3 regions of the Micromonospora sp. NPDC005299 genome follow, and region 2 is predicted to be linked to each of the others. Evidence: riboswitches for the same ligand, from Rfam matches in the RefSeq annotation. Region 2 holds a riboswitch; each other region holds the start of a gene.
The links. A riboswitch is a leader RNA that binds a small molecule or an ion and turns the genes downstream of it on or off. The one in region 2 is predicted to bind cyclic di-AMP.
Positions count from the first base shown of each region.

Region 1: another riboswitch for cyclic di-AMP. It lies ahead of ACFYPD_RS31360 (coiled-coil domain-containing protein); the one in region 2 lies ahead of ACFYPD_RS23145 (coiled-coil domain-containing protein).
Region 3: another riboswitch for cyclic di-AMP. It lies ahead of ACFYPD_RS11445 (NlpC/P60 family protein); the one in region 2 lies ahead of ACFYPD_RS23145 (coiled-coil domain-containing protein).

Region 1 is NZ_JBIAKG010000017.1:25,826-37,786, forward strand. It holds gene ACFYPD_RS31350 (helix-turn-helix transcriptional regulator) at 50-391, opposite strand; gene ACFYPD_RS31355 (carbonic anhydrase) at 598-1,266, shown strand; gene ACFYPD_RS31360 (coiled-coil domain-containing protein) at 1,333-2,352, opposite strand; cyclic di-AMP (ydaO/yuaA leader) riboswitch at 2,356-2,487, opposite strand; gene ACFYPD_RS31365 (YibE/F family protein) at 2,642-3,967, opposite strand; gene ACFYPD_RS31370 (metal-sensitive transcriptional regulator) at 3,996-4,295, opposite strand; gene ACFYPD_RS31375 (heavy-metal-associated domain-containing protein) at 4,397-4,606, shown strand; gene ACFYPD_RS31380 (hypothetical protein) at 4,642-5,622, shown strand; gene ACFYPD_RS31385 (heavy metal translocating P-type ATPase) at 5,637-7,889, shown strand; gene ACFYPD_RS31390 (CsbD family protein) at 8,023-8,196, shown strand; gene ACFYPD_RS31395 (hypothetical protein) at 8,328-8,825, shown strand; gene ACFYPD_RS31400 (YbaB/EbfC family nucleoid-associated protein) at 8,937-9,362, shown strand; gene ACFYPD_RS31405 (hypothetical protein) at 9,362-9,685, shown strand; gene ACFYPD_RS31410 (hypothetical protein) at 9,688-10,182, shown strand; gene ACFYPD_RS31415 (EndoU domain-containing protein) at 10,189-10,695, shown strand; gene ACFYPD_RS31420 (hypothetical protein) at 10,711-11,154, shown strand; gene ACFYPD_RS31425 (RNA polymerase sigma factor) at 11,158-11,961, opposite strand, start outside.
Region 2 is NZ_JBIAKG010000008.1:194,876-206,836, reverse strand. It holds gene ACFYPD_RS23160 (alpha/beta fold hydrolase) at 1-202, shown strand, start outside; gene ACFYPD_RS23155 (HelD family protein) at 312-2,426, shown strand; gene ACFYPD_RS23150 (cation diffusion facilitator family transporter) at 2,515-3,429, shown strand; cyclic di-AMP (ydaO/yuaA leader) riboswitch at 3,573-3,703, shown strand; gene ACFYPD_RS23145 (coiled-coil domain-containing protein) at 3,708-4,784, shown strand; gene ACFYPD_RS23140 (hypothetical protein) at 4,884-5,393, shown strand; gene ACFYPD_RS23135 (SRPBCC family protein) at 5,395-5,847, opposite strand; gene ACFYPD_RS23130 (STAS domain-containing protein) at 5,978-6,337, opposite strand; gene ACFYPD_RS23125 (hypothetical protein) at 6,775-7,179, shown strand; gene ACFYPD_RS23120 (BON domain-containing protein) at 7,428-8,105, shown strand; gene ACFYPD_RS23115 (DsbA family protein) at 8,209-8,760, shown strand; gene ACFYPD_RS23110 (LuxR C-terminal-related transcriptional regulator) at 8,767-11,715, opposite strand; gene ACFYPD_RS23105 (hypothetical protein) at 11,889-11,961, shown strand, end outside.
Region 3 is NZ_JBIAKG010000003.1:419,604-426,123, forward strand. It holds gene ACFYPD_RS11430 (zinc metalloprotease) at 1-925, shown strand, start outside; gene ACFYPD_RS11435 (pyridoxamine 5'-phosphate oxidase family protein) at 1,013-1,558, opposite strand; gene dcd (dCTP deaminase) at 1,637-2,215, shown strand; gene ACFYPD_RS11445 (NlpC/P60 family protein) at 2,287-3,324, opposite strand; cyclic di-AMP (ydaO/yuaA leader) riboswitch at 3,338-3,473, opposite strand; gene ACFYPD_RS11450 (N-acetylmuramoyl-L-alanine amidase) at 3,731-5,728, shown strand; gene ACFYPD_RS11455 (NlpC/P60 family protein) at 5,802-6,520, opposite strand, start outside.

The DNA of each region.
Region 1 (11,961 bases), on a different contig from region 2:
TTACCGTCGCCGCGCTCTCCGTGCGGTGACGGGAGTACGCGAGGGGTGGTCAGCTCTCGGTGGCCGCCTCGGCGAGCGGCTCGGCGGTGAAGAGGGCGAGCAGGGCACCCACCTGCTGGTCGGCCTCGGCCGGATGCCGGAAGTGCCCGCTCGGGTTGATCGTGTACTCGTTGCGCCGACCCACCCGGGTGCGACGGAGGTAACCACCGGCCTCCAGGTCGGCGACGATCGCCTGGGCGGCCCGCTCGGTGACCCCCACCTCGTCGGCCACGTCCCGCAGCCGGGCGGTGGGATTGCGGGCGATGGCCAGGAGCACGTGCCCGTGATTGGTGAGGAAGGTCCAGTTCCGGCCGCTGCCCTTCTCACCTGGTGTCGTCGCCATGGTGGTCATGGTATGGCCCCGTCCCGCGCCGCCCGGTCCTGCCCTGGCGCGGCCGGGACGCGGAAGGAGCCGCCGTCAAGGTCCACTGAACGTATGAAATGCGTATCACGTAAATCTTGACGTGCGTTGGACTGCGTGTGACCGTGGGTGGCGACGCCACCCCGTCGCCGGCCGGCTGACCAGGGCGTTTTCGCGCGAGGACGAGGTGAGGACCAGTGTCGCCGACCACTCCCGAGCAGGCGCTCGCCGAGCTCTACGCCGGTAACCACCGGTTCGTCACCGGCGTCCCGCGTCATCCCAACCAGGACGCCGGACACCGGGCAGCCGTCGCCGACGGCCAGCACCCGTTCGCCGTGATCGTCGGCTGCTCCGACTCCCGGCTCGCCGCCGAGATCATCTTCGACCGGGGCCTCGGTGACCTCTTCGTGGTCCGCACCGCCGGCCACACCGCCGGCCCCGAGGTGCTCGGCAGCGTCGAGTACGCGGTGACCGTGCTGGGCACCCCGCTCGTGGTGGTGCTCGGCCACGACTCGTGCGGCGCCGTCCAGGCCGCCCGCGAGGCGGTCCGCACCGGCACCTCGCCGTCCGGGCACCTCGGCGCCGTGGTGGACGCCGTCGCGCCCAGCCTGCTCCGGGCCACCCGGGAGGGCGTCGAGGATCTCGACGGGATCGTTGACATCCACATCGCGCAGACCGTGGAGGCGCTGCTGGCCCGGTCCGCCGTGCTCGCTGACGAGGTGGCCGCCGGGCGGTGTGCCGTGGTCGGCCTGTCGTACCGGCTCAGCGCGGGCGAGGTGCGCACCGTGGCGCAGGCCCCGGCCGGTGCGCCGGCCACCCCCGTGCCCGCCCCGGCCGCGCCCGCGGACCCGGCGCTCGCCGGCTGACCGAGCTGAGAAAACGTCGAAGGGCCGGCCCGCGCGTCGCGGGCCGGCCCCTTTCGGCGTACGTCGTCAGAGCAGCGACATGTGCACGTGGTCGGTGTGGTCGGAGGGTCCGCTGTAGGACTTCCAGCCGGTGGCCGGGAACCAGATCTGCCGGTTCCAGATCACGTAGTAGATGCCCAGCCGGTCCGCGTTGCGGATGAGGAAGGCGGCGACGTTGTTGCCGTACATCCGCTGGTCCTTGGTGCGCCACGAGGAGAAGCCGCTCTTCTGCAACGACCAGTCGCAGGCCCGGCCCTTCGGGTGCTCGAACGGCCCGCCGTTCCGGTGGCAGCCCACGAAGCGGTTGAAGCCGGCCCGCTTGACCTCCTTGTAGGCGTGCAGCGTGCGCGGGGTGACGCAGCCCGAGGTGGTGGGGTCGTTCTCGCTGCACGACTCCGGCTTCCAGTCGCCGTCGGAGGTCCGGCCCGGCCCGACGCGGGCGACCGGCGAGGTGGCCGAGACCAGGCCGCCGGTGAAGCCGATCCCGCCGACCAGCTTCAGCGCCTTCTCCGTCTCGGCCTTCTCGCGGGCCATCGCGTTCTTCTGCTTCTCCTGCTCCCGTACCTCGGCGTCGAGCGCAATCTTGGCCTGCTCGGCGCGGGTCTTCGCGGCGTTGATGGCGGCGAGCTTCTGCGAGTTCAGCAGGTTCAGCTCGTCGAGGGCGGCCGCCCGCCGGACGAACGAGTCGGGCGTGTTGCTCTCCATCAGCATGGCCATGGCGCCCATCCGGCCGGTCCGGTAGGACTGCGCCGCGATCTGGGCCACCTGCGGGCTCAGCGCGTCGAGTTCGCCCTGTGCCGCCTTCACCTCGAGGGCGAGCTGGAGTTGGCGCTTACGCGACGTGTCCAGCTTCGATTTGGCCTGGAGGTAGGCCCGGTTGGCGGCGTCGATGGCCTCGGTGATGAGGGGGTCGTCTTCTTCCTCGGAGTGCCCCGAGGGGGTGGGGGTGCTCGGAGCGGCTGTCGCCGGGGTCGGCCCCACCAGCACGGTGAGCGCGGCCAGCGCAGCCACCACGGGGGTCAGCCAGCGGCGCAGGGGTGCCGTCACAGTGTTCCCTTCCGTCGGCCGCCGACCGGGTTAGCTGACGGGTTCGGGACGGAAGTGGCCCCTACCGCTCGCGCGGATTCACCCCATGTACCTGGTTCCCCGGCTCGCCCGCGGGCGATTGGGCGGCGGCACCGCTGGCGCCGGTGCGCGCCTTCGGCGGTGACCGGCAGCGAGGTTACCCGAGAGTCCTACCCTGGTTCTACGTCCGGAAGCCGACCAATAGCGAGAATTCGTCCTCGCCCTGCGTGACCAGGATCGCGTTTGACGTCCGCCGTCACGCTGCGGAGTGTCACCATGCGGCCTCCGTGCTCCTGTCGCCGTCGGGCCACCCGCCGGCGCGCGGGCCGGGTGCCCCGCCGAGGGCCTCCAGCGCCTCGTCCCGCCCGGCCGGAGGGCGCCGCGAGGAGGGCTCCGCCGGCCCCGCGGTGGTCCCGCGCCGCCCGGCGGTGCTGACCACCGCGGCCAGTCCGGTGGTCAGCGGTACGGCGGCGATCAGGCCGAGCGTGGCCACCGCGCTCCGGACGATCTCCTGGGCCAGGAACTCGCTGGTGAGGATCTCGCTCACCGGCCGGGAGTCGGCGACCAGCAGGAGCAGCAGCGGCAGCGAGGCGCCCGCGTACGCCAGGACGATGGTGTTGACCGTGGAGGCGATGTGCGCCCGGCCCACCCGGGTGGCCGCCCGGTAGAGGTGCCGACGGGAGAGCGCCGGATTGGCGTGGGCCAGTTCGGTGACCGTGGCCGCCTGGGTGACGGTGACGTCGTCCAGCACGCCGAGCGAGCCGATGACGATGCCGGCCAGCAGCAGGCCGTGCAGGTCCACGTCGCGCTGGAACATCGACAGGGTGGTCGCGTCCTCGCTGCCGAATCCGGTCAGGTGGGTGGCGGCGGTGGCCAGGGTGCCGAGCACGCCGGTCAGCACCAGGCTGCCGAGCGTGCCGAGCACGGCCACCGAGGTCTGCGCGGTGATCCCGTGGGTCAGGTAGAGCACCACGAACATGATCAGCGCGGCGCCGACGATCGCCACCAGCAGCGGCGGCTGGCCGGCGCCGATCCCGGGCAGCACGAAACCGAGCAGGATGGCGAAACTCGCCACCAGCCCGCCGAGCGCGGCCAGCCCGCGCCAGCGGCCGAACGCCACGATCGCCACGGCGAACAGCACCGCCAGCCAGACCAGCGGCGTGCCGCGCCGGTGCTCGGCGATGTCGTAGGTCTTCACCGCCGGGTCGGCCGGGTCGGTCAGCTCGACCAGGATCACCTTGTCGCCGACCTCGACCCGGGGCGCTCCGGGTCCGGCGGGGATCGGCGTCTCGACCTGCCGGCCGGCGTCCGGACCCTGCTCGGCGGCGACGGTCACCGTTCCGCACGGGCCGGCGGACCCGCCCGGGCCGCCGTCCGGCGCCTCCGGCGTCGGCGGGCACGGCTCGGTCACCACCCGGGTCACCGTGCCGTGGTAGCGGGGCAGTGCCGGCGCGTCCGCCGGCTCCCGGTCCTGCCGGGGCCAGAGCACCAGCGCGGCGACCACCGTGATCAGGAAGAGCGGTACCACCGTCGCGACCAGGATCCGTCGTACCCGCGGCGGGGCGGACGGAGCGGGACGGGTGTGGTCGGCGCCCATGGCGTTTCTCCCCACGCCCCCGTCCTGGTCAGCCGCGCTTCATCAGGCGGCCCACGGCGGCCATCATCTCGGTGGCCATCTCGTCGGCGCGGCCCTCGGCGGCGCCCTCGTGCATGCAGTGCCGCGCGTGCCCGTCGAGCAGGCCGAGGCCGACCTTGTCCAGCGCGGCCTGGATGGCGGAGATCTGGGTCAGCACGTCGATGCAGTAGCGGTCGTCCTCGACCATCTTCTCGATGCCGCGGACCTGGCCCTCGATACGGCGGAGCCGCGCGAGGAGCTGGTCCTTGCTGGCGGTGTAGCCCCGGGTCGGGGTCGTCGGTGCGGTCATGAGTCGAGGATACCGTACCCCTCGGGGGTATGGTACGGTCCTCTCTGTGACCGATACCCCCACCGGGTAACGGTAACGAATGCGGCGGAAGGGAAATGCCGATGGTCACCACCACGTACCAGGTGCAGGGCATGACCTGCGGGCACTGCGTCAACTCGGTCAGCACCGAGGTGAGTGCGCTGCCGGGCGTCACCGACGTCCAGGTCGACCTGGCCTCCGGCCGGGTCACCGTCACGAGTGCGAGCCCGTTGGACACGGACACCGTCCGCGCCGCCGTCGACGAGGCCGGTTACGACCTCGTCGGGGCGTGACGGGTCCGCGGACCCGAAGGAACCGAGGTATCACGATGAACACGGCGACGAAGCTGAGCGGCTTCGCCCTCGGCCTCGCGGCGGTGTTCGGCACGGCGTACGGGGTCGGCCACCTGGCCGGCCCCGTCACCCCGGCCGCCGAGACCCGCCACGACGCCACCGACGCCGGCCACGACTCCGGCGGACCCGACCACGGCGACGGGGGTCACGCGGCCACCGTCACCACCCACCTGCCCGGCGGGCTGCTCGTCTCCGACCGCGGCTACACGCTCCAGCCGGTGACCGCCCCCGCGGGCGAGTTCGCCTTCCGGATCACCGGCCCGGACGGCCGGCCCGTCACCCGCTTCGACGTGGCGCACGACAAGCGCATGCACCTGATCGTCGCCCGCCGCGACCTCTCCGGTTTCCGGCACGTCCACCCGGAGTTGGCCGCCGACGGCACCTGGCGGGTCGCCTCGCCGCTCGCCGGGCCCGGCGTCTGGCGGGCGTTCGCCGACTTCACCCCGACCGGCGGCGAGCCGCTCACCCTCGGGGTCGACGTCACCGTCCCCGGCGCACTGGAGCACCGGTCGCTGCCGGCGCCCGCGACCAGCACCACGGTCGACGGCTACACAGTCACCCTCGCCGGCGCGCCGCAGCCCGGCCGGACCAGCCGGCTCACCCTGACCGTCAGCCGGGACGGCCGGCCGGTCACCGACCTCCAGCCCTACCTCGGGGCGTACGGGCACCTGGTGGCGCTGCGCCAGGGCGACCTGGCGTACCTGCACGTGCACCCGGAGGGCACGCCCGGCGACGGGCGGACCCCGGCCGGGCCGGCGGTCACCTTCGCCGCCGAGGTGCCCTCGGCCGGCGCGTACCGTCTCTACCTGGACTTCCGGCACGGCGACGCGGTGCACACCGCGGAGTTCACCGTGCTGGCCGGGGACCAGCCCACGCCGACGCCCGCCGCGCCGGCCCCCACGACCGCACCGACCCCGGACGCCGGCCACGGCACCCCGGGGCACGGGCACAGTTGACGGGAGGTGCCGCGATGACATCCGCCAAGTCCCTGCCGGTCGCGCCGAACCTGATCGAACTCGCGATCGGCGGCATGACCTGCGCCTCCTGCGCCGCCCGGATCGAGAAGAAGCTCAACCGGCTGGACGGCGTCGAGGCCACGGTCAACTACGCCACCGAGAAGGCCACCGTCCGGTACGCCGACGAGGTCACCCCGGCCGAGCTGATCGCCACCGTGGAGAAGACCGGCTACACGGCCGTCGTCCCGCCGCCGCCCGCGCAGGCCGCCGCCGAGGCGACCGCCGAGCCGGTGGACGAGCTGCGCGGGCTGCGTACCCGGTTGTGGGTGTCGGTCGTGCTGACCGTGCCGGTGATCGTGCTGGCCATGGTGCCGGCCTGGCAGTTCGACTACTGGCAGTGGCTGTCGCTGACCCTGGCCGCTCCGGTGGTCGTCTACGGCGGCCTGCCGTTCCACCGGGCCGCCTGGATCAACCTGCGGCACGGCGCGGCGACCATGGACACGCTGGTCTCGCTCGGCACCCTCGCCGCGTTCGGCTGGTCGCTCTGGGCCCTCTTCCTCGGCGACGCCGGGATGCCCGGCATGACCCACCCGTTCCGTTTCGACATCACCCGCACCGACGGGGCCGGCAACATCTACCTGGAGGCCGCGGCCGGGGTGACCGTGTTCATCCTCGCCGGCCGCTACTTCGAGGCCCGGTCCAAGCGGACCGCCGGCGCCGCCCTGCGCGCCCTGCTGGAGCTGGGCGCCAAGGACGTCGCGGTGCTGCGCGGCGGGCAGGAGACCCGGGTCCCGGTGGACCAGCTCGTGGTCGGCGACCGGTTCGTGGTCCGCCCCGGCGAGAAGGTCGCCACGGACGGCGTCGTAGCGGAGGGGACCTCGGCGGTCGACGCCAGCATGCTCACCGGCGAGTCCGTGCCGGTCGAGGTCGCGCCGGGCGACACCGTGGTCGGGGCCACCGTCAACGCCGGCGGCCGGCTGGTCGTCCGGGCCACCCGGGTCGGCGGCGACACCCAGCTCGCGCAGATGGCGAGGCTGGTGGAGCAGGCGCAGACCGGCAAGGCGGCCGTGCAGCGGCTCGCCGACCGGATCTCCGGTGTCTTCGTGCCGATCGTGATCGCCCTGGCCGCCGGCACGCTGGGCTGGTGGCTCGGCACCGGGGCCGGGACGACCGCCGCGTTCACCGCCGCGGTGGCGGTGCTGATCATCGCCTGCCCGTGCGCGCTGGGGCTCGCCACGCCGACCGCGCTGCTGGTCGGCACCGGGCGGGGGGCCCAGCTCGGCATCCTGATCAAGGGGCCGGAGGTGCTGGAATCCACCCGCCAGGTCGACACCGTGGTGCTGGACAAGACCGGCACCGTCACCACCGGGAAGATGACCCTGGTCGACGTGCTGCCCGCCGAGGGTGAGGACGCCGGGGAACTGCTCCGGCTCGCCGGCGCGCTGGAGGGAGCCTCCGAGCACCCGATCGCCCGCGCCGTCGCGGACGGCGCCGCCGAGGCGGGACCGCTGCCCGCGCTCGCCGGCTTCGCCAACGCCGAGGGCCTCGGCGTGACCGGCACGGTCGACGGCCGGCAGGTGGTGGTCGGGCGGCTCCGGCTGCTGCGCGAGCGCGGTCTCGACGTACCCGAGGAGGTCGTCCGGGCGGCGACCGGCGCGGAGGCCGCCGGCCGGACGGCGGTCCTGGCCGGCTGGGACGGCCGGGCCCGCGGCGTCCTCGCGGTCGCCGACGCGGTGAAGCCGACCAGCAGGGCCGCCGTCGCCCGGCTGCGCGAGCTGGGGCTCACCCCGGTGCTGCTCACCGGCGACAACGCCACCGTGGCCAAGGCGGTGGCCGCCGAGGTCGGCATCGACGAGGTGATCGCCGAGGTGCTGCCGGCCGACAAGGTGGACGTGGTCGAGCGGCTCCAGGGCGAGGGGCGGACCGTCGCCATGGTCGGCGACGGGATCAACGACGCCGCCGCGCTGGCCCAGGCCGACCTGGGGCTGGCCATGGGCACCGGCACCGACGTGGCCATCGAGGCGTCCGACCTGACCCTGGTGCGGGGCGACCTGACGGCGGCCGTGGACGCCATCCGGCTGTCCCGGCGGACCCTCGCGATCATCAAGGGCAACCTGTTCTGGGCCTTCGCCTACAACGTGGCCGCCCTGCCGCTGGCCGCCGCGGGCCTGCTCAACCCGATGATCGCCGGCGCGGCGATGGCCTTCTCGTCGGTCTTCGTGGTGGCGAATAGCCTCCGGCTGCGCGGCTTCCGCCCGGTCGGCTGACCAGCCGCGTGCCGCCGGTCCCGGTCTCCGGGGGCGGCGGCACGTCGTTCACTCCGGGTGAGGGCGATGCGGTTGAGCGGGTGGCGGCCGGGGTACCTCCACCTGGTCAGGAAACTGCTGAGTGGAGGTTCCCATGGGTATCGACGACAAGATCGACAACGCGACCGAGAACACCGCCGGCAAGGTCAAGGAGGGCGTCGGCCGGGCCACCGACGACGAGCGCCTCGAGGCCGAGGGCCGCAACGACCAGGCCGCCGCCAACCTGAAGCAGGCCGGCGAGAAGATCAAGGACGCCTTCAAGAGCTGACCCAGAGTCGTACGCTTCGCCGGGCCGGCAGCCCTGCCGGCCCGGCGTGCTGCGCGCGGTGGCCCCGGCCGCCACGCGTCCTCACCGCCCGCTCCGGCCGGAACGACGGCCGCCGACCGCACGGGAGAACGATGTCCGGTACCACCGCGATCCGCGCCGCCGCCCTGGTGACGATGACCGCGCTCGCCGCGGCCTGCCAGTCCACCGAAGAGCCGACCGCCGAGTCGACCGCCGCGCCCAGCGCCACCGCGGCGCCCGGCGTCACCGCCCCTCCCGCGGCCACCGCCACGCCCTCGCCGGTCACCGCGGCGAACACCGCCGCCGTCTGCGCCGCGGTCGACAAGCTGATCATCGCCAAGAGCAAGGAGATCGCCGCCGACTCCGCGGCCGCGACCCGCCGGCAGCTCACCCCCGAGCAGATCAACGATCAGGTCAAGGCCGACCTGGCCGACCTGGCCGACGACGTACGCGGGCAGGCCGCCCGGGCCGAGGATCCGGAGATCAAGGCGCTGGTCGGCGAGGCGGCCCGGAGGATCGAGGCCGGCGCGAGGTCGTCGACCCCGGTGAAGTGGCTCGGCTCCACGTTCGTCGAGATCCCGCAGCGGCTCACCCGGGAGTGCCGGGCCTGACGCTCGCCGGGTCTCCCTGTTAGACAGTCCACAGTGACTCACCCTGGGGTCACATCGGTGGCGGACAGTTCGTAGGATGCGAAGCGACCTCGACCCGGAGGAGCTACGCCCATGGCCCAGCCCGTCGATCCGTCCGGCCTCGGCCGCGTGCTGTCCGAGACCATGTCCGCGCTGGGGCGGTTCACCGCCGGCGCCGACGGCGAGGCGCCCCCGCCCCCGGAGGGGACTGGTGAGGCGGCCGACGGCCTGGTCCGGGTGACGGCCGGTCCGCCCGGGCGGATCACCGCGCTGAACCTCGACCCCCGGGTGATGCGGCTGCCCAGCGAATCCCTGGCCGAGGAGATCAGCGGGGCGGTCAACGCGGCGCTCGCCGACCTTCAGGAGAAGGCGACCGCGGCCGTCCCCGGCCAGGTCGACCTGGGCTCCCTCGGCGAGCAACTGCGCCGGATCCAGGAGGACGCCGGCCGGCAGCTCACCACCTTCACCGATGCGCTGGTTCAGGCCCAGGACCGGCTGTCCGGCCAGGGCGGCCGGTGATGGCGATCGAGGTCGACCCGGACGGGCTGGGCGGCTCCGGTCGCGCGCTGGGCGACGTGGCCACCCGCTTCAGCGAGGCCCTGACGGCGTTCCAGGCCGAGCTGGCCGCCTTCGGCCGGCCCTGGGGCTCCGACGACATCGGTTCGCTGATCGGCGCCGCCCACGACGAGGTCTCCGCGTTCGCCTTCGAGTGCTTCGACACCGCGCTCCAGGAGATCGCCGCCGCCGGCACCGACCTCACCGGCATGGCCGCCCGCTACGCCGAGATCGAAGCCTCCATCACGCAGGGCTTCGACGGGCTGCGACAGGCGCTGGGAGGCTGACGGTGGGTCTGGAACTTCCCGGCGAGCTGCGCTCGCTGCTCGGCATCCTCGGCTACACCTGGCCCGAGGCGGACGAGGTCAAGCTCTTCGAGATGGGCAACGCCTGGATCGGCTTCTCCGGCACCCTGTCCGGCGTCGTGGCCGAGGCGAACACGGGGGCCACCGCCGTCTGGACCAGCCACACCGGCCAGGACATCACGGCCTTCCAGTCTTGGTGGAACCGGGAGGACAGCCCCGCCGACAGCCTCCGTGACGGGGTGACCGCGGCCGTGCTCACCGGCACCGGGCTGATCATCTGCGGGGCCATCGTGCTCGCCCTGAAGATCGCCGTGATCGTGCAGCTGGTCATCCTCGCCATCCAGATCGCCCAGGCGATCGCCACGGCGGCGGTCACCTTCGGCGCCTCGCTCCTGGAGATCCCGATCTTCCAGCAGTTGGCCCGGACCATCGTCGGCAACCTCGTCCAAGAGGTGCTCTGGAAACTCCTCGACGGGTGACGTGGCATGAGCGGAGGCAAGGCCGGCGGCCGGTTGATGCGGGCCGCGTTGCGTTTTCTCAAGCGCACCAAGACGCGCAACCGACCCGACCGGATGAACCCGCACTTCACCGAACATGTCTTCGGTGGTCATGTGAAGCCGGGCATGCCCAAGGGGTCCGGCTACCACTACCGGCCCGGGGGCGAGGACTTCCCGGGCCGCAGGCTGCAGCCGGGGACCGTCGTCCGGGATCCGAAGACCGGGGCGTACCGGGCCAAGCCCGAGTTCTTCGACTCGACAATGAACCCGCCGCACGGCGCCTGGAAGCCGAAGAAGGGCAACGGCGGGGAGAGTTCCTTCTTCCCGGACGACTGGACGCCCGCTCAGGTGGACAACGCCATCAGCGGCGCCTTCCAGGGCGCACGGCCGGTGCCGGGCACGCAGATGTGGCGTGGTAAGTACAAGGACCTCGTGATCGAGGGTTTCTACAATGGCTCGGGCGGCTTCACGCACGGATGGCCGGTCGTCCCCTGATCCGAAGGACCTCTGTTGGCGTTCATCACCTTCTCGCTCGACGAGTTTCGCCTGCCGTTGTTCGAGGTGACGGATCAGCGCTACCGGGCGCTCGGCGCCTGGCTGATCACCGACATCTCGGTCTACCAGTCGGTCTGTCTCGACGCCCTCGCGATGGTCGACGACGTGTCGCACGGCCGGCCGCTCGAGGACGAGTGGGACAGCGACAAGTACGAGGTCCGCTTCACCGCCGGCGGCGTCGAGTTCCGGAACGAGTGGGTCCCGGGCGAGGGCGGTCGGTACTCGCTCGACGAGGTGCGCGAGGCGGTCGAGGCGTACTGGCGGTTCCTGGTGAGTCGCCCGGAGAACCCCGATCTCATCCGTGAGTACCGGCCCGACCTGCCCGGCTGGCAGGCCGAGTTGGTGCAGTGGGAGGAGCGGTGGGGGCGGCCGCACCCGTACCGCGGCCGCCTGTTCTGAGCGTCACCGGTCCGTGGTGAGCCGGGCGGCGCGTACCTCCAGGTAGTGCCGCTCGGGCAGGCTGGTGGTGGCGCGGGCGGCGGCCAGGTAGGCGGTGCGGGCGTCGTCCCGGTCGCCGGCCAGTTCGAGGAGGTGGGCGCGGACGGCCGCGAGCCGGTGGTGGCCGGTGGTCCGCTCGTCGGCGTCCAGCGGGGCCAGCAGGGCGAGCCCGGCCCGGGGGCCGTCCACCATGGCCACCGCGGCGGCCTGGTTGAGGGTGACCATCGGGTTCGGCGCGAGCCGGGCCAGCACCCGGTAGAGCGCGACGATCTGCGGCCAGTCGGTGTCGGCCGCGGTGGGCGCCTCCGCGTGCACCGCCGCGATGGCGGCCTGCACCTGGTACGGGCCGGGGGCCGACCAGGTCAGCGCCTCGGTCACCAGGGCGACGCCCTCGGAGATCCCGGCCCGGTCCCAGCGGGTGCGGTCCTGCTCGGTCAGCGGCACCAGCTCACCGCTCGGGCCGGTGCGCGCCGCCCGGTGCGCGTCGGTGAGCAGCATGAGGGCCAGCAGCCCGGCCACCTCGCCGTCGTGGGGGAGCAGCCGGCGCAGCTCCCGGGCCAGCCGGATCGCCTCGCCGGTCAGCTCGGCCCGGTGCAGCTCGGCACCGCTCGAGGCGGTGTAACCCTCGTTGAAGATCAGGTAGAGAACGTGCAGCACGGCGCGCAGCCGCGCGTCGCGGTCGGCCGCCGAGGGCATGGCGAACCGGGCGCCGGCCGCCTCGATCCGCTGCTTGGCCCGGCGGATCCGCTGGCTCATCGTGGCCTCCGG
Region 2 (11,961 bases):
CCGGCTCACCCCGCCGCCGTGCGCCGAGTCGATCGCCGCGGCGCTGCCCACCACCGAGCTGACCGTCTGCCCGGGCGCCGGTCACATGCTGATGATGGAACGCCCCGACGAGGTGACCGCGGCCGTCGCCGGGGTGCTGCACCAGGTGCTCTCGGGGACAGATGCGGGCACGTCCGGGCAGCGGGTGGGAACGCCCGGATAACGGGCAACCCGGACGGGCGGGCAGCGGGTAGCGGCATGGCCCCGACACGGGCCGGGTCGGCGGCCCGTACCCTCATTCAGCCCGCCGTCTGACCACAGGAGCCCCCGCGTTGAGCGACCAGACCACCCTGGAACGGGAGATCGCCATCGAGCAACGGCATCTCGACCGGGTGTACGCCCGGCTGGCCGAACTGCGGCGGTCGGCCGCCGACGCCGAGCGGGAGGGCTACCGGCTGGCCCGGGTCGGCAACTTCGGCGCGCTGGTCGAGCGGGACGCGATGGTCTTCCACGCCGCGCAGCGCCGGCACGTGCTGGACGCCGAGCACGAGGGGCTGGTCTTCGGCCGGCTGGACCTGCGTACCGGGCAGGTGCTGCACGTGGGCCGGCTCGGCGTGCGCGGGGAGAACGCCGAGACCCTGGTGGTGGACTGGCGGGCGCCGGCCGCCGCCGCGTTCTACCAGGCCACCCCGGCCGAGCCGCAGGGCGTGGTGCGGCGGCGCACGATCCAGTCGTCGGCGGAGCAGGTCACCCGGATCGAGGACGACCTGCTGGACCCGGAGTCGGCGCCGCCGGAGATGGCGGTGGTCGGCGACGGCGCGCTGCTGGCGACCCTGTCCCGGGCCACCGGCCACGGCATGCGGGACATCATCGCCACCATCCAGCGGGAGCAGGACGAGGCGATCCGCTCCCCGGGCAGCGGGGTCACGATCGTCTCCGGCGGCCCGGGCACCGGCAAGACGGCGGTGGCCCTGCACCGGGCCGCGTACCTGCTCTACTCCGACCGCGCCCGGTACGCGGGCGGCGGCATCCTGGTGGTCGGCCCGTCGAGCGTGTTCGTCCAGTACATCGCCTCGGTGCTCCCCTCCCTCGGCGAGGAGACGGCCACCCTGCACTCGCTGGGCTCCCTCTTCCCCGGCGTGTCGGCGACCCGGACCGACCCGCCCGACGTGGCGGCCGTGAAGGGGTCGCTGCGGATGCGCCGGGTGCTGGAACAGGCGGCCCGGGACGCGGTGCCCGACTCCCCCGGCGAGCTGCGCCTGCTCTACCGGGGTGAGCTGCTGCGGCTGGAGCGGGCCGAGCTGGACGCGATCCGGGATCGGACGCTGTCCCGCGGCGCGCGCCGCAACGAGGTGCGCCGGGCGGCCTTCGACGCGGTCCTCGCCGCGCTCTGGGCGCAGGCCCGCAGGCTGCGGATCGGCCGGCTGCCGGAGCAGCCCGCGTTCGAGGACGAGATCATCGAGCGGCCGGAGTTCCGGGAGTTCCTCAAGGCCTGGTGGCCGCGGCTGCACCCACGCCACGTGCTGGGCTGGCTGGCCCGCCCGGAGCGGCTGCGCCGGTACGCCGGAGGCGTCCTGTCCGGGGCCGAGATCCGGCTGCTGACCGAGGCGTACCGGAGCCTGGACGGCGAGGGGCTGACCATCGCCGACGTGGCGCTGCTGGACGAGTTGGACGCGCTGCTCGGTCGGCCGGTGCAGCGGGCGAGGCCGAAGCGGGACCCGTTCCAACTGGCCGGCGGCGTCCGCGAGCTGAGCACGTTCGCCGACCGGCAGCGGGCTGCCCGGGCCGCCGCCCGGGAGCGCCCGGAGGACTACCGCGACTACGCCCACGTGGTGGTCGACGAGTCGCAGGACGTCTCGCCGATGCAGTGGCGGATGATCGGCCGGCGCGGGCGGCTGGCCTCCTGGACCGTGGTGGGCGACCCGGCGCAGACCGCCTGGACCGGCGACCCGCAGGAGCTGGCCCGGGCCCGGGACCAGGCGCTGGGCCGGCGCCGCCGCCAGCGGTACGAGCTGACCACCAACTACCGCAACTCGGCGGAGATCTTCGCCGTGGCAGCCGCGGAGATCCACCGCGTACACCCGGATCTCGCGTTGCCCACCGCGGTCCGTTCCACCGGGGTGGCGCCCGTCGAGCGGACGGTGCCCGCCGCCGACCTGCCCGCCGCCACCACGGCGGCGGCCCGCGCGCTGCTGGCGGAGGTCGAGGGCACGGTGGGCGTGATCACGCCGGTGCCGCGCCGTGATGAGGTGGCCGGTTGGCTGGGCGACCTCGGCGGCCGGCTCCAGGTGGTGACCAGCCTCCAGGCCAAGGGCATGGAGTACGACGGGGTGGTGCTGGTCGCTCCGAGCGAGATCCGGGCCGATCCGGGGTCGGGCGTCCGCACCCTCTACGTGGCGCTCTCCCGGGCCACCCAGCGGCTCACCACGCTCGACCCGGTCGGCTGACGACGGCCCACATCCGGCGTTCACTTGCACACATAGCGATGTGAGCATAGATTGAGCCCGCCGGCACGGTGGACGGAAGGGTGTGGGCGTGGGCGCAGGTCATGACCACAGCGGCGCGGTGACCAACGCCGCCCAGCGTCACCGGGGCCGGCTCTGGGGCGCGTTCGCGCTGCTCACCGCCTTGATGGCGGTCGAGGCGGTGGCCGCGTTCGCCACCGGCTCGCTGGCGCTGCTCTCCGACGCCGGGCACATGTTCACCGACGTCCTCGGCATCGGCATGGCGCTTGCCGCGATCAGCGCCACGCGGCACGCCGACACCGACCCGCAGCGCACCTTCGGGCTCTACCGGCTGGAGGTGCTGGCCGCGCTGGCCAACGCGGTGCTGCTCGGCGCCGTGGCCGTCTACGTCCTGGTCGAGGCGGTACGCCGGTTCGGTGAGCCGCCGGAGGTGCTCGCCGGGCCGATGCTCGCCGTGGCGGTGCTCGGCCTGCTCGCCAACATCGCCGCGTTCGCGCTGCTGCGCGCCGGCGCCGAGGAGAGCATCAACCTGCGCGGGGCGTACCTGGAGGTGCTGGGCGACCTGCTCGGCTCGCTCGGCGTGATCGGCGCCGCCGTGGTCATCGCGCTCACCGACTGGTGGTGGGCCGACCCGCTGGTCGCCGTGGCGATCGGGTTGTTCATCCTGCCGCGCACCTGGCGGCTCGGCCGGGCCGCCGTCCGGATCCTGGTGCAGGCCGCGCCGGAGCACCTCCAGGTGACCGCGGTGCACGACCGGCTGGCCGCGGTGCCCGGCGTCGCCGAGGTGCACGACCTGCACGTCTGGACGCTCACCTCGGGCATGGAGGTGGCCTCGGCACACCTGACCATGACGCCGGGCGCGGAGGTCGGCGAAGTGCTGACGGCCGCCCGGACCGCCCTGCACGAGGACTTCTCGATCGATCACGCCACGTTGCAGATCGAACCCGGAGCGTCTCCGGGGGCGTGCGGTGCGGTCGAGTGGTAATTAGGGCAATCTTAAATCCAAGTGGTTATTGTGCACTTATGCCGGTTTTGACCGGGACACCGGCTCCCACCAGCGGAGCCGTCCCGGCACAGCGCCGGTAGGCTCGATCGCGGCCCCCGCCGGGCGGCGCCCACCGGCGCCTGCGGCGGCCAGCGCCTAATCGCCCGCAGGGCGAGCCGGGGAACCACGTTCGTGGGGTGCATCCGCGTCAGCGGTAGGGATCTTCCGTCCCGAACCCGTCAGCTAACCCGGTCGGCGGTTGACGGAAGGACACGTGAATGCCCCCAGTGGCACCTGTACGACGGACGGTCGCCCGGTTGGCGGCCCTGCTCGTCGCGACGCTCGCCCTCGGCGTCGTGACCGCGCCGGTCTCCCCCGCCTCGGCGGCGTGGTCGGCTTCCCCGACCGGCCTGCTCGCCGCCGCACCCGGCGACGACGAGGGCGGGACCCCGGCGCTGCGCGCCCAGCTCGACGCGGCCAGCAAGGGCTGGCTGGAGGCGCGTACTGCGCTGAACCGCTCGGTGACCCGGCAGCAGCAGCTCACCACCCAGCTCAAGACGGTCAACGCCGAGTTGACCGTCCGCGACGCCAAGGTCGGCGAGATCGCCGGCGTGGCGTACCGATCCGGGCGGCTGGGCACGGCCGCGGCGCTGCTCGGCAGCAGCAGCCCGGAGGGCTTCATGGATCGCGCGGCGGCGCTGGAGCAGGTGGCCGCGCACGAGGACCGGGCGCTGCGCGACCTGATCGAGACCCGGGACGAGGCCACCCGCACGCAGGCCGCGCTCACCGGTGAGATCCAGGAGCAGCGCAAGCAGGTCGCCGTGATGGCCAAGCGCAAGCAGCAGGCCGAACGCGCCCTGGAGGTGGCGAACGACCGGGCGTCCAGCAGCGGTGGCGGCAGCGTGCAGGGCACCTCCTCGGCGAACGCCAAACCGGCCCCGCGCAACGCCGACGGCTCCTGGCCGCCCGAGTCGTGCAGCGTCAACGACCCGACGCCGGCCGACGGCTGCATCACCCCGCGTACGCTGCACGCGCTCCAGCAGGCCAAGGCGGCCGGCTTCACCCGCTATGTCTCCTGCCACCGGCCCAGCGGCTCGGGCGAGCACCCGAAGGGGCGGGCCTGCGACTTCGCCGCGCAGAAGGACGGCTTCGGCGGCGTGGCCACCGGCGGCGACAGGACGTACGGCAACAACCTGGCCGCCTACTTCATCCGCAACGCCGACGCGCTCGCCGTGCTCTACGTGATCTGGTTCAAGCAGATCTGGCTGCCCAGCAGCGGCTGGAAGGCGTACAGCGGGGGCAACGGCGACCCGTCCAGCGACCACACCAACCACGTGCACCTGTCGGTGTACTGATCTCCGCCCCGGCGGCACCCGGCCTACGCCCCACGACGTACGCCGGGTGTCGCCGCGCGGCCCACGACGCGACGCCCGTGACGGCCGAGCATCGGGGGCATGATTCGACTCTCCCCAGCCGGGCGCAAGGCCCTGCTCACCCTGCACCTGGTCACCTCGCTGGGGTGGCTCGGCGCCGACCTGGTGCTGCTGGCCCTCGGCGTGGCCGGGCTGCGCGGGGCCGACCCGGAGGTGATCTACCCGGCGGCCGCGCTGCTGGTCACCTGGCTGTTCGCCCCGCTGAGCGTGCTCGTCTGGCTGGTCGGGCTCGCCAGCGCGCTGCTCACCCCGTGGGGGCTGCTGCGCTGGCGCTGGGTGCTGGTGAAGTTCGCCGTGACCACCGTCGTGCTCACGCTCGTGCTGCTCCTGCTCACCCCGCGGCTCCGGCACCTCGGTGAGCTGGCCGGGGCGGCCGACGACCACCTGCGTGTCGACCTGGTGGTCGCACCGACCGTCTCCAGCACGCTGCTGCTCGTCGTGACGGTGCTGTCCACGTACAAGCCGTGGGGGCGGCTGCGGCCGGCCCGACCGGCGGCCCGGCGACCGGTGGCCGCCGGGCGGCGCGGCTGAGTCAGGCCGCCCGCCCCTCCAGGGTGGCGCCGAGCCGGCTGGCCAGGCCGAGGTGGGCCGCCCGGGCCTGCCGGAAGGCGTAGCCGAACAGCGGCGCCGGGGCGGAGAGGGTGATCTCCACGTCGATCCGCACCACCCCGTCGGGCTCGTCGCGCAGCCGGGTGTGGTTACGCACCGTGGTGGCCGGCTGCTGCCGGGCCACGGTCACGACCTCGTCCTCGTTGGCGATCAGCACATCGGCCTGGTAGGTGACCGGGAAGTGCAGCGGGCCGAGCGCCAGCCGGTCGGTGATCGCGTAGCTGGCCAGCGCCCCCGGGCGGGGCGGCAGTTGGCGGACCCGGACGATCAGCGGATGCAGCTCGCCCTGCCGGCTCAGGTCGCCGAGCAGGGCCACCGCGTGGGCCCTGGTGCACCGGGCCTGCACGGTGTAGCTGAAGCTGTCGCTGCTGAGCAAGCGGCACCCCCTCGCCGTCGTGGGTCCGCACGATCGTCCCGTACCGGAGCCGGGCTCGCAACGGGTCGAAAGGCCCTGGCCGCGGTCGGCGAGGTGGCGGGGTCCGGCGGCTCAGCGAGGGTGGGTCGGGTCAGGCGCCGGGAAGCACCTGGGGGGTGCTGTCGGCGAACCAGGGCTCGGGCGCGCCGAAGAGGCCGAGCAGGCCGGTCACCCAGAGCTGCCGGTGCACGAACCGGCTCGGCTCGGTGACCACCAGCTTGACGCCGCTGACCTCGCAGGTCTGGAAGCCGGCGACCATGGCGCTGATGCCGACCGAGTCGATGAAGGTGACGAGCCGCATGTTGAGCTCGATCCGGGAGGGGCGGCCCTTGGCGAGCACCTCGGCGATCGCTTCCCGCACCTCGTACGCGGTGTCGACGTCGATCTCCCCTCGCGGGGCGATCTGGACCACACCACCCGGCAGCACCGACTTCACGATCGACAGGCTCACGCGAGCACCTCCACTCGCCCGTACGGGCGCCTCATCAGTACGCGGGCCGCGACCGAGAGTATTCCTCCGACGGCCTCGGTCGCCACCCCTCGGGATGAGCAATTCGCGTACTGGGCACACCTGGGCATCCCAATCCGGACCTTCGGGCTCCCGTTTTCCCCGCGGCGCGGGGTCCCCACCGGTCGATCGGCCGAGCGGGGCCCGGCCGATCCGCCGACCCAGGGTAGCGGGCGGGCGCACGCCCGGGTGGCACCCGCCCCCGGCGCGTTCGGGTGGTTCGTCCGGTGCCGCGCCGATCGGCCGCGACCCGGCCCGCCCCGGTGGGTTTGCGCCGGCTCCGGTGCGGGCACTGGCCCCGGTGAGCGAACCGTCACGCGCCGGATGACACCCGGAGTCCGATTTGGCCGCCGGACTTCGGCACCCCGAGGAGGTACACCATGTTCGGATCCACCCTGCTGGACCGCCGCAGCAAGCCGGAGCGGGTCGCCGACCAGGCGTGGCAGCACCTGCTCGCCGCCGCCGGCTCCGCCGGCGGCGGCGTGCGGGACGCCGCCCGGTCGGCCCGCCGCAACTCCTCCGGCCTCGCCGACGACGCCACCGACCTGGTCGGCTCCGCCGCCGAGGAGGCCCGCCGCCGGGCCAGCCTCGCCTTCGACGCGCTCGCCGGCCGCCGGCCGGCGCTGCCCTGGACGCTGCTGATCGCCGCGGCGCTGGCCGGCGCGGCGATCGGCTGGGCCGCCGGCACCGCCGCGCGGGCCGCCGGCAGCCGGGAGCGGGACGTCGACGAGATCGAGTTCGTCGACGTCGACCGCCCCAACTCCCCCGCCGGTCTGGACGGCTGAGCCCGGACGCGACGGTGGCCGCCCCCGGCGTCGGGGCGGCCACCGTGGTGTGTGCGGTGTGGTCAACGGACGGTTGCCGTCGGTCACCCTAACCGCCGCCCGGCGGATTGTGGAAGCGCTCCCACTCACTCCGTCCACCCGCATCGGGTGAGGGCGGGTCACCCGGAGCGCGCGCAGGATCGGGGTTGCGGGACTCCGTGCCGGACGGAGCCCGGCGAACAGCGAACCGACCCCGGGAGGGAGCCAGCATGGCCACCGCGACGACCACCCGCACCGACCAGGAGATCCAGTCCGCTGTCCTCGACGAACTGACCTGGGAGCCCCGGGTACGCCCCAACGAGATCGGGGTGACCGTCACCGAGGGAGTGGTGACGCTGGCCGGCTCGGTGGACAGCTACGCCAAGAAGTGGGCCGCCGAGCGGGCCGCCCACCGGGTGCCCCGGGTACGGGCGGTCGCCAACGACCTCGCCGTCCGGATCGCCACCTCGGCCGAGAAGAGCGACCCGGAGATCGCCACCGCGGCCAGTCGCGCCCTGGAGTGGGACGCGTTCGTGCCGATCGAGGCGCTCGACGTGACCGTCGCCGACGGCTGGGTCACCCTGCACGGCGAGGTCGAGTGGGAGTACCAGCGCCGGGCCGCCGAGCGCTCGGTCGCCCGGCTCACCGGCGTACGCGGGGTGAGCAACGGCATCACCGTGCGGCCGAGCGCCCGCCCCGACGGGCACGATCTGGCCGAGCGGATCGTGGACGCGCTGGCCCGCAACGGCGCCACCGAGGCGGAGGGGATCAGCGTCCGGGTGCACGGCGACACGGTGCTGCTGGAGGGGTTCGTCCACTCGATCGGTGAGCGCGAGGAGATCGAGCGGGTGGTGTGGAGCGCGCCCGGCATCCGGGAGGTGCAGAACCGGGTAACCGTGGGCCGGTGAGGCGGACCACCCCGGCCGGGTGATCCCGGCTCACCCGGCCGTGGGCGAGGCTGGGAACCATGACTGATCCGAACGCCACGCCGGATCGGCGGGTGATGGCCCGATGACGACGCCACTGCAGGTCACCACCGCCCGGCTGCGGCTCCCGGTGACCGGGACGGACCACACCCGCGGGCCGGCCGACGCGCCGGTCACCCTCGTCGAGTACGGCGACTTCCAGTGCCGGTTCTGCGGGGCCGCGTACACCAATCTGGCCGAGGTGCTGCGCCAGCGCGCCGACACCGTCCGGCTGGTCTACCGGCACTTCCCCATCGCCAACGTCCACCCGTACGCGGAGAGCGCCGCGGAAACCGCCGAGGCGGCCGGCCGGCGCGGGCGGTTCTGGGAGATGCACGACTGGCTCTACGAGCACCAGGACCAGCTCGACCCGGTGCACCTGTCGCTCGGTGTGGAGCAGCTCGGGCTGCCGCCCGACGAGGTCGGCGCGGAGGTGGGGCGTCACGCCCACGCCGACCGGGTGCGGCAGGACTTCGTCGGCGGCATCCGCAGCGGGGTCGACGGGACCCCGACGCTCTTCGTCAACGAGGTGCGTCACGACGGCGGCTACGACCTGGCGGACCTGCTGGCCGCCGTGGACGCCGCCGAGACCGCCTGACCCCGGTCAGATCAGCCGCAGCTCGCGCGCCCGCCGGACGGCCTCCCGCCGGCGGGTCGCGTCGAGCTTGCGGTAGATGTTGCGCACGTGGGTCTTCACCGTGTTGACCGACAGCGACAGCTCGCCCGCGATCTCCACGTTGGACAGGATGCTCTGCAGGTAGCGCAGGATGGTCAGCTCCCGCTCGGTGAGCGGCTCGTCCAGGGTCCGCTCCGGGCCGGCCGGACGCCCCGGTGACTCGTCGGCCCGGCGCTCGTCGGCCCGGCGCTCGTCCGCCCCGCGGACCAGGTCGCTCACCGTCGCCCAGTGCGCGGTGCCGGCGTCGAGGTGCGCGGCGAGCAGGTCGCGGACCCTCGGCTCGGCGCGGGTGAACACCCGCCGGTAGCCCTCCGGCTCGGCCAGGTCCAGCACCTGCTCCAGGATCCGCCCGGCGCCGCGGTCGTCGCCGGCCGCGCCGGTCAGCACCGCGTCGAGCAGCCCGGCGGCGAGCCGCACGGGCAGCGGCCAGGCATCCGCGTCCGGACCGGTCCAGTCGGGCAGCGCCCGGCCGGCCGCGCGCGCGTCGCCGCCCCCCAGCCGCACCCGGGCCAGGGCCACGTCCAGGGCGGCCTGCCCGCCGCCGCGGGCCCCGTCCGGCTCCCGGCCGGTCGGTCCCGCGCCGGCCGCCGGCCGGTCCGCCGGACCTGGGCCGACGGACGGCGACGGGTCGGGTGTGGTCACGTCGGTCATGCCGGCTCCGGCGTCGGCGAGCAGGGCACGGGCGCCCTCCAGGTCCCCGACGGCGGCGCGCAGCTGGGCCTCGTCGGCGACCAGCCAGGCCACCAGCTCCGGGCCGGGCGCCGTCTCCCGGGCCGCCGCGAGGGCGCGCAGCGCCGCGGCCGGCTCGCCGCCGGTAGCCAGCAGTCCGGCCCGGCAGAGCGCCGCCAGCGCCGCCCCGCCCGGCTCCGCGGTCGCCGGGCCGGCCAGGGTCAGGTTCGCCGCGGCCTCCGCCGGCTCGTCGCGGTCCCACGCCACCAGAGCCAGCGCGAGGTACGCGTACCCGCAGTCCAGCCGCGACGACCAGCCCTCGGAGGGCGGCATGGCCAGCGCCTCCCGGGCGGTGCGTTCGGCGGACCGGAGCGCGCCGTGCGCCGCGTCCAGCAGCGCCGACCGGCTGGCGCACACCAGCTCCGTACGCGGCCGGCCCGCCCGCCGCGCCGCCGCCAGCGCCCCGGAAAAGTGCCCGGCGGCCTCGGGCAGCTCCCCCTCGGCCAGGGCCACCAGCCCCAGCGCCGTGCCGGCGACCGCCCGCACGTCGGCGTCCTCCGCCGCCCCGGCCCGCGGGTCGTCCTCCGGCCCGGTCGGGGCGGCGGTGGCGAGCAACCGCCCGGCCGCCCGGCGGACCTCCTCGTGGTCCCCGGCGAGCCGGGCCAGGGTCAGCTCCACCGCGGTGGCCAGCCGCCGGAACCGGTCCCGACGCGGGGCGGGCAGGTCGCGGGCGTGCTCGACGGCCGTCCGCAGCCGTCCGGCGGCCGCCTCGGCGTCCCCGGTGTACGCCCGTTCGGCCGCGGCAGCCAGCGCCAGCTCGGGATCGCGGCGCACCGCCTCGACCGGCGGCTCGGGCGGGGCCGGGGCGGCCGGGCGGTCCCGCTCGTACGGCGCCAGCTCGGGCCAGCGGGCGATCAGCAGCTCGGTGGCGGTGTCCCACTCGCCCCCGGCCAGCGCGTGCCGCAGCGCCTCGGCCGGCCGGTCGTGGCCCGCGTACCAGCCGGCGGCGCGCCCGTGCAGCTCGCGCAGCTCGTCGGCGGGGAGCCGGTCCAGCTCCTCGCGGAGCAGGTCGGCCAGGAGCGGGTGGCACCGGTACCAGGGCGGGCTGCCCCCGTCCTGCTGGACGAAGCCGCCCTCCCGCGCCAGGTCGGCCAGCACCTGGCCGGCGTCGGGCCGACCGGTCACCGCGTCGGCCAGGTCGGCGCAGACCGCGGCGGCCACCGCGCTGCGGCGCAGCACGTCCCGGGCGGCCGGGTCCAGCGGCGCGAGCACCTCGTCGCGCAGGTACCCGGCGACGTCCGGCTGGTCGCCGGCGAACCCGTCGACCGCGCGGGCCGGGTCGGCCTGGGCGCGCAGCGCCAGCGCGGCGAAGCGCAGGCCGGCCGGCCAGCCCCCGGTCCGGTCGGCCAGGCGGGGCACCGCCGCGGCCGGCAGCGGCACCCCGTGCGCGACCAGCAGATCGGCCACCTCGTCGGGGGTGAACGCCAGCTCCCCCGGGCCCACCTCGGTCAGCTCGCCGGCCAGCCGCCAGCGGTGCAGGGCCAGCGGCGGGTCGGTCCGCGCGGCCGCCACCAGCCGCAGCCGCCCCTCCGTGTGCCGGAGCAGGAACTCCAGCCCGGTCAGCGCGGCCGGGTCGGTCACCCGGTGCAGGTCGTCCAGGACCAGCAGCACCGGGCGTTCCCGGGCGGCGAGCGCCGCGGCGAGCAGTTCGAGCTGGTCCGGCCGGGGCGGGCCGTCCGGCACCGGCGGCCGGGGCCCCTCGTCCGGGACCCCCTCGGCGGCCGCCCGCAGCGCCGCCGCCAGGTAGGCCCAGAGCCGCTCGCCGGTGTCGCCCTCCTCCACCGTCACCCAGGCCGGCGGCGGCTCGGCCCGCACGGCCCGGGCCCAGCCGGCCAGGAGGGTGGTCTTGCCCCAGCCGGCGGGCGCGAGGACCAGGGTGACCGGCCCGGCGGCACCCTGGTCGAGCCGGTCCAGCAGCCGGGGCCGGACCAGCACCGGCTCGGGCAGCGCGGCCGGCGCCAGCCGGGACGCCAGCAGCGGCACGCCCACCACCCCGAGGCCGCCCGCCGACCCGCCTCCGCCCGGCACTCCGCCGACCCCCACCGCACCGGCGCCGGCCGGGGCGAGCGGGGGCGGGCCGAACACGTCCGCCCCGGTGACGTCGGTCGGCGTCGCGGCGACCTCGACGCGGTCAGCCTCCTCCGGCATGCAGCCCCTCCCCCGGTCGGTGCGGGCAGCGGTTACCCGGACCGGACCGGTTCACCCCTTCCGGGCGAACCCGGGTCACCCGACCCGACCGCAGGGTGGAGACACGCGGGCGGCCGGCCATCCAGATCCGGCCGCCCGGTGATCCCCGACGACGGGAGGGGCAGGTGGCACGGATGGGACGGCTGGCCGGCGCCGGGCTCACCCTCGTGGTGGCGGGCGCGGGGCGGTCCCTGGTACGCCGGCACC
Region 3 (6,520 bases), on a different contig from region 2:
CGCGCTGCTGCTCAGCACCGCCGCCGTAGGCGTCGTCCCCGCAGCTTCGGCCTTCTCGGCCGCCCCGTCCGGCTCCTGCGCCGAGCCGGCCGACGTCCACGCGGACGCGCGGGTGAAGAAGGGCGGACACGCCAAGCTGGACCCGAACGAGCTGACCGCCAAGCAGGTCCGCGAGCGTGACGCCGACCTCGCCGCGGCGCTGCGTGAGCGGGCGAGCTTCCGCGCCGGCGCCGGGGCCACCCCGCTGGCCACGGTGACGATCCCCGTCGTCGTCCACGTCATCCAGCGGGACAGCACCCGGGCCGGCGGCAACATCCCGGACTCGATGGTGACCCAGCAGATCGCTGTGCTGAACACGGCGTACAGCGGTGGCACCGGTGGCGCCGCGACCGCCTTCAGCTTCCAGCTGACCAAGGTGCACCACGTCACCAACGCCGCCTGGTACCCGATCGTCCAGGGCTCCTCCGCCGAGCGCTCGATGAAGACGTCGCTGCGCGAGGGCGGCAAGAACACCCTCAACCTCTACCTGGGTGAGTTGAGCGACGACCTGCTCGGCTGGGCCACCTTCCCGCAGCGCAAGCTGAACAGCATGGACGGCGTGGTCGCGCTGAGCGAGTCGCTGCCGGGTGGCACCGCCACCAACTACAACCAGGGCGACACCGGCACCCACGAGGTCGGCCACTGGCTGAACCTCTACCACACCTTCCAGGGTGGCTGCTCGGGCTCGGGCGACAGCGTCTCCGACACCCCGGCCGAGGCCTCGCCGGCCTTCGAGTGCCCGACCGGTCGCGACACCTGCACCGCCACCGGCAAGGACCCGATCACCAACTTCATGGACTACACCTACGACTCGTGCATGTACCAGTTCACCGCTGGTCAGGCGAGCCGCATGCTGACCGCGTGGAACGCCTACCGCGCGGCCTGACCGCCACGCATCACACGCCGGTGCCGGTCCCGTCCTCGGACGGGGCCGGCACCGGCTTTTCACGGCAGGAACCCATCGGGTACGGAGTCAGGCCGCGGGGCGTCGGGTGTCGAAGCCGTGCCGGCCCCGCCGGCCTTCCGGGGCGAGCGGGTCACGCCGGGCCAGGGCGGTCGCCCGCGGATCGAGCCAGACGCGCACCTCCGGCCGGCCGGAACCGGGGCGGGCCACCTGGTCGCGCCGGGTCAGCATCGCCACGTCGACGGTGAACTCGAACAGTCGCCAGTCGCCCTGCGGCGCGGCCCGGCCGATCCGGGCCACCCGGGCGACGGTCGCCGGGTCGGTCACCGGGAGGGCGCGGCCGGCCACGTAGGCCTCGTCGTCGCACTCCTCCGGCGGGAAGGAGTGCAGCGCGTAGCGGCCGTCGCGTTCGAGGTCGCGACGCTTGGGCGAGTCGATGACGAAGCACCAGAGCCCGTCGTCGGTGATGACCGGGGAGACGGGGTGCACGCGCGGGCCGCCGTCGGCGCGGACCGTGGCGAGGTAGCCGAAACCCGGCCCGTACTGCTGCAACAGGAGGCGGATCTCGTCGGCGAGTCGGGGCTCGTCGGCGGCGAATTCGGACCAGGAAGCCATGCGGACATTCTATCGAACAGGTGTACGAAGATGTAGTCCGACACGCAGGTCACCCGTACCGGTCGCTATGGTGTTCCGATGCTGCTCTCCGACCGCGACCTGGTCTCCGAGATCAAGGCGGGCACGCTCGCGCTGGAGCCCTTCGAGCCCACGCTGGTGCAACCGTCCAGCATCGACGTACGTCTGGACCGGTTGTTCCGGGTCTTCAACAACCATCTCTACACGCACATCGACCCGTCCGTGCAGCAGGACGACCTCACCTCGATGGTGGAGGTGCCCGAGGGCGAGCCGTTCGTGCTGCACCCGGGCGAGTTCGTGCTCGCCTCCACGCTGGAGGTGATCTCGCTGGGTGACCAGCTCGCCGGACGCCTGGAGGGCAAGAGCTCGCTGGGCCGGCTCGGCCTGCTCACCCACTCCACGGCGGGCTTCATCGACCCGGGCTTCTCCGGTCACGTCACGCTGGAGCTGTCCAACGTGGCGAACCTGCCGATCACGCTCTGGCCGGGCATGAAGATCGGCCAGCTCTGCATCTTCCGGCTCTCCTCGCCGGCCGAGCACCCGTACGGCTCTGCCGTCTACGGCTCGCGCTACCAGGGCCAGCGCGGCCCGACCCCGAGCCGCTCCTGGCAGAACTGGCGCACCTGGCCGACCCGCTGACCAACCGGAAAGCGGTAAAACGGGGGCCCCTTCCGCTACCTGAGGCGTCAGAAGGGGCCCCTCCTCACCACTCAGCCGGGGCGGCCATAGCTGTTGATCTGGCCGTCGTCGACGCGCTTCATCGTGATCGGCTTGCCGGACTGGGAGGCGTGCACCACCCAGCCGTCACCGACGTACATGCCGACGTGGTGCAGGTCGCTGTAGTAGAAGACGAGGTCACCGGCGCGCAACTCGCTCCGGCTCACCCGCCTGGTCACATTGTGCTGCTGCCGGGCGTTGTGCGGCAGCGAGACGCCGGCCTTGGCCCAGGCCGCCATGGTCAGGCCCGAGCAGTCGTAGTGGTCCGGGCCGGCGGCGCCCCAGACGTAGATCTTGCCGATCTGGGCGCAGGCGAACTTGACCGCGACGCCGGCCGGGCCGCCGGGGTAGCCGGCGGGGCAGGGCGCCGGGCGCAGCGGACCGCCGCCGCCGTTGCCGTAGACCTTGAGGCGCAGCTTCTGGAGCTTGACGATCTCGGCGTCGATCTGCTTCTTCTTGGCCGCGAGCTGGGCCTCGGTACGCGACAGCTCGGTGATCATCTCGTCCAGCGGCTGCTTCTTGGCGGCCAGCTGGTCGCGCAGCTCCGCGACGGTCCGCACCTGCTCCTGTTGGCGGTTCGCGAAGCGGTCGAGCAGTGCGAGGCCGTCCACCAGGTCGCTCGGCGACCGGCTGCCCAGCAGCGCGTTGACGGTGGAGAGGTTGTTGTCGCCCTTGTACGCGTCGGCGGCGAGTCCGCCCACCTGACCGAGGGCGGCGTCCACCCGGGCCTGGAGCGGGGCGATCTGCTTGGCCAGCGAGGCGGCCTGCTTCCGCTTGGCGGCGAGCTGCTCGCGGGTGGCGTTGACCTGTTCGATGATCGGTTCGAGCTTGTTCCAGTCCTGGTCGATCTGGCGCTCGATCTCGGCGACCGACGGTTCGGCGTGTGCCGCCGTGGCGCCGCCGGTCAGGACGACGGCGGAGCCGACCAGGGCGGCGAGGGCGGTGGTGCAACGGGACCAGCGGGAACGCGGCGTAGCCGTCGACCGGTCGACCGACCGGACCGACGGTGGCCGCGGGGCATGGTGTGCCACCGGGCTTCCGTACTCCTTCTTCCTGGCCGCCTACCGGGTTAGCTGACGGGTTCGGGCGGGAAGGGAGGCGCCCTACCGCAGTGGCTGCGGATTCACCCCAGATACCTGGGTCCCCGGCTCGCCCGGAGGCGACTCGGCGGTGTCGGACCGTCACCACCCGGGATGGACGGTGAAGCTCGCGGCCGACGATTGACCAGAGTAGAGAGCGTCGTTATCAATCCGCAACCCGAGACGCCGTGACACTCCGTACGTCCTGCCCGCCCGGAATGAAGGATTTCTTCATACGAGATTACTTGCTGGAAAGGTATTGACCCGGAGGGTGTGCGGGGTGAGGGTGAGGACGCAGTGACCCCCATCCCTGTCTGGAGGTTCGATGCACCTCTCACCCCCGCCGTCGGGTAGACGGATGCTGCTGGCGGCCGCCGTCGCGGCGGCCACCGCGCTGGTGGCGACCGGACCGGTGGCCGCCGAACCGCTCACCGCCCAACCCACCAGCGACCGCCAGGAGCAGTACGCCGCCGCCGCAGCGGAGTACGGCGTGCCGCAGAGCGTCCTGCTCGGCGTCTCGTACCTGGAGTCGCGCTGGGACACCCACCCGGGCCAGCCGAGCACCAGCGGCGGCTACGGCCCGATGCACCTCACCGACGCCCAGCAGGTCCTCGCGACTCCGGCCAGCGGCCACGTGGACGAGAACGAGGACCCGCGGGGCGATGACTCACGCCCGCTCACCCTCGACCCGGCCATCGCGGCCGCACCGGCGGAGGACGTGCTGCCGCAGGCGTCCCTGCAGACGCTCGACGCCGCCGCGGCGCTCACCGGCCTCAGCGAGGAGGGGCTGCGCACCGACGCGGCCGCGAACATCCGGGGCGGGGCGGCGCTGCTCGCCTCGTACCAGAAGCAGTTGGGTGCGCCGGTCGGCCCCGGCAGCGACCCGGCGGCCTGGTACGGCGCGGTGGCCCGCTACTCCGGCGCGGACACCGAGGACGCGGCGGCGGCCTTCGCCGACGAGGTCTACGACCAGCTCGGCCTCGGCGCGGCCCGGACCACCGACGACGGCCAGCGGGTGACCCTCGCCGCCACCGCCGTGACGCCGGACCAGTCCGGGCTGCACAAGCTGGGGCTGCGCCGCGCCGAGCGGCCGGACGGCCTGGAGTGCCCGGTCCGCCTCGCCTGCGAGTGGATCCCGGCCCCCTATGAGAAGTACGGCCCGAACTCCGGCGACTACGGCAACCACGACCTCGGCAACCGGCCGGCCCAGCAGAAGATCGAATACATCGTCATCCACGACACCGAGGGCTACTTCGGCCCGAGCGTGAAGCTGGTGCAGACGAAGACCTACCTGGGCTGGCACTACACGCTGCGGTCGGTGGACGGCTACGTGGCCCAGCACATCAAGGCCAAGGACGTCGGCTGGCACGCCGGTAACTGGTACGTCAACGCCAAGTCCATCGGTATCGAGCACGAGGGCTTCGCCGGCCACGGCACCTGGTACACCGAGGCCATGTACCGGACCTCGGCCAAGCTGGTCCGGCACCTGGCGCTGAAGTTCCAGATCCCGCTGGACCGGCAGCACATCATCGGCCACGACAACGTGCCCGGCACCACCGCCGGCACCGTGGCCGGCATGCACTGGGACCCGGGCCCGTACTGGGACTGGTCGCACTACTTCGACCTCATGAAGGCCCCGTTCCGGTCCCTCGGGAACGCGCACACCGGCCTGGTCACCATCGACCCGGACTTCGCCACCAACCAGCCCGCCTTCGTCGGTTGCAACCAGCAGCCGCCGGGCGTCCCGAAGCCCACCCCGCCGGCCGCGCCGTGCCCGCTGCGCGGCTCGTCCGCGGTGGTCCTGCACACCGCACCGAGCGCGACCGCCCCGCTGGTCAACGACCGCGGGCTGCGGCCGAACGGCACGCCGGACACCATGTACATCTCCGACCACGGCGCCCGCGCCTCGGCCGGGCAGACGTACGCCTTGGCGGACGTGCAGGGTGACTGGACGGCGATCTGGTACCTCGGCCAGAAGGCCTGGTTCCTCAACCCGGCCTCGGCGCCCACGGCCAAGTGGTCGACGGGCTTCGTGGTGACCCCCAAGCCGGGCAAGGCCACCATCCCGGTGTACGGGCGGGCCTACCCGGAGAAGGAGGCCTACCCGGCCACCATCCCCTTCCAGGGCGTCTCCCCGCTCCAGTACACCTTCGCGGCCGGCCAGCGGTACGCAGTCGGCGGCGTCCTGCCGAGCGAGTACTACCGGGCGGTCTCGTTCGACGGCTCCGCGCCGGACGACCGGACCGTGGTCCGCGGCGAGACCCGGTACGTGCAGATCCAGTTCGGCCACCGGATCATGTACGCGAACCTCGACGACGTGCTGATCCTGCCGTCCCCGATCGGCGCACCGAGGTAGTAGCAGCGGCGCTCCACGGCGAAGGCCCCCGGTCCGCATGGACCGGGGGCCTTCTCGTCGTTCGGGGGACGGGTCAGCTGACCCGGACGAAACCGGCGAGCGGCTGTGTGCTGATGCTCGACACCTGGACCGGCTTGCCGGTCCGCGGGGCGTGCACCATCACCCCGTTGCCGAGATAGAGCCCGACGTGGTGCAGGTCGCTGCCGAAGAAGACGAGGTCACCCGGTCTGGCCTCGGAGCGGGAGACCTTGCGGCCCTCGTTCCACTGCGCGCCCGTGAAGTGGGTGAGCGAGATGCCCGCCGCCTTGTAGGCGTACTGGGTGAGGCCGGAGCAGTCGAACGAGTTCGGGCCGGTGGCGCCCCACACGTACGGGTCGCCGACCTGCGCGCATGCCGTCTTGATCGCGGTACGCGCGGCGCTGCTGACCACGCCGTCGATGGCCGGGCAGCCCGCCGGGCGGATCGAGGTCACCGGCAGCATCGCGGTCAGCCGCTTGATCTCGGCGTCGATCTGCTTCTTCTTGGTCGCCAGCTCTTTCTCCTGCTTGAGCTCGGTGGCGATCAGCGCGTCCAGCTTCTGCTTCTGCCGGTTGTACTTGTCCCGGACGGCGAGCACGCCGGCGATCTGCTTGCGCTGGTCGTCGGCGAGCCGGTCGAGGATGACCAGCTGCTCGGCGAGGGTGCCCGGGCTGCTGTTGACCAGCAGGGCGCCCATCTCCTGGGACGGGCCCTGGATGTAGTAGCGGGCGGCGATGTCGCCGACCTTGTTCATCGCGAGCGCCGACTCCAGCT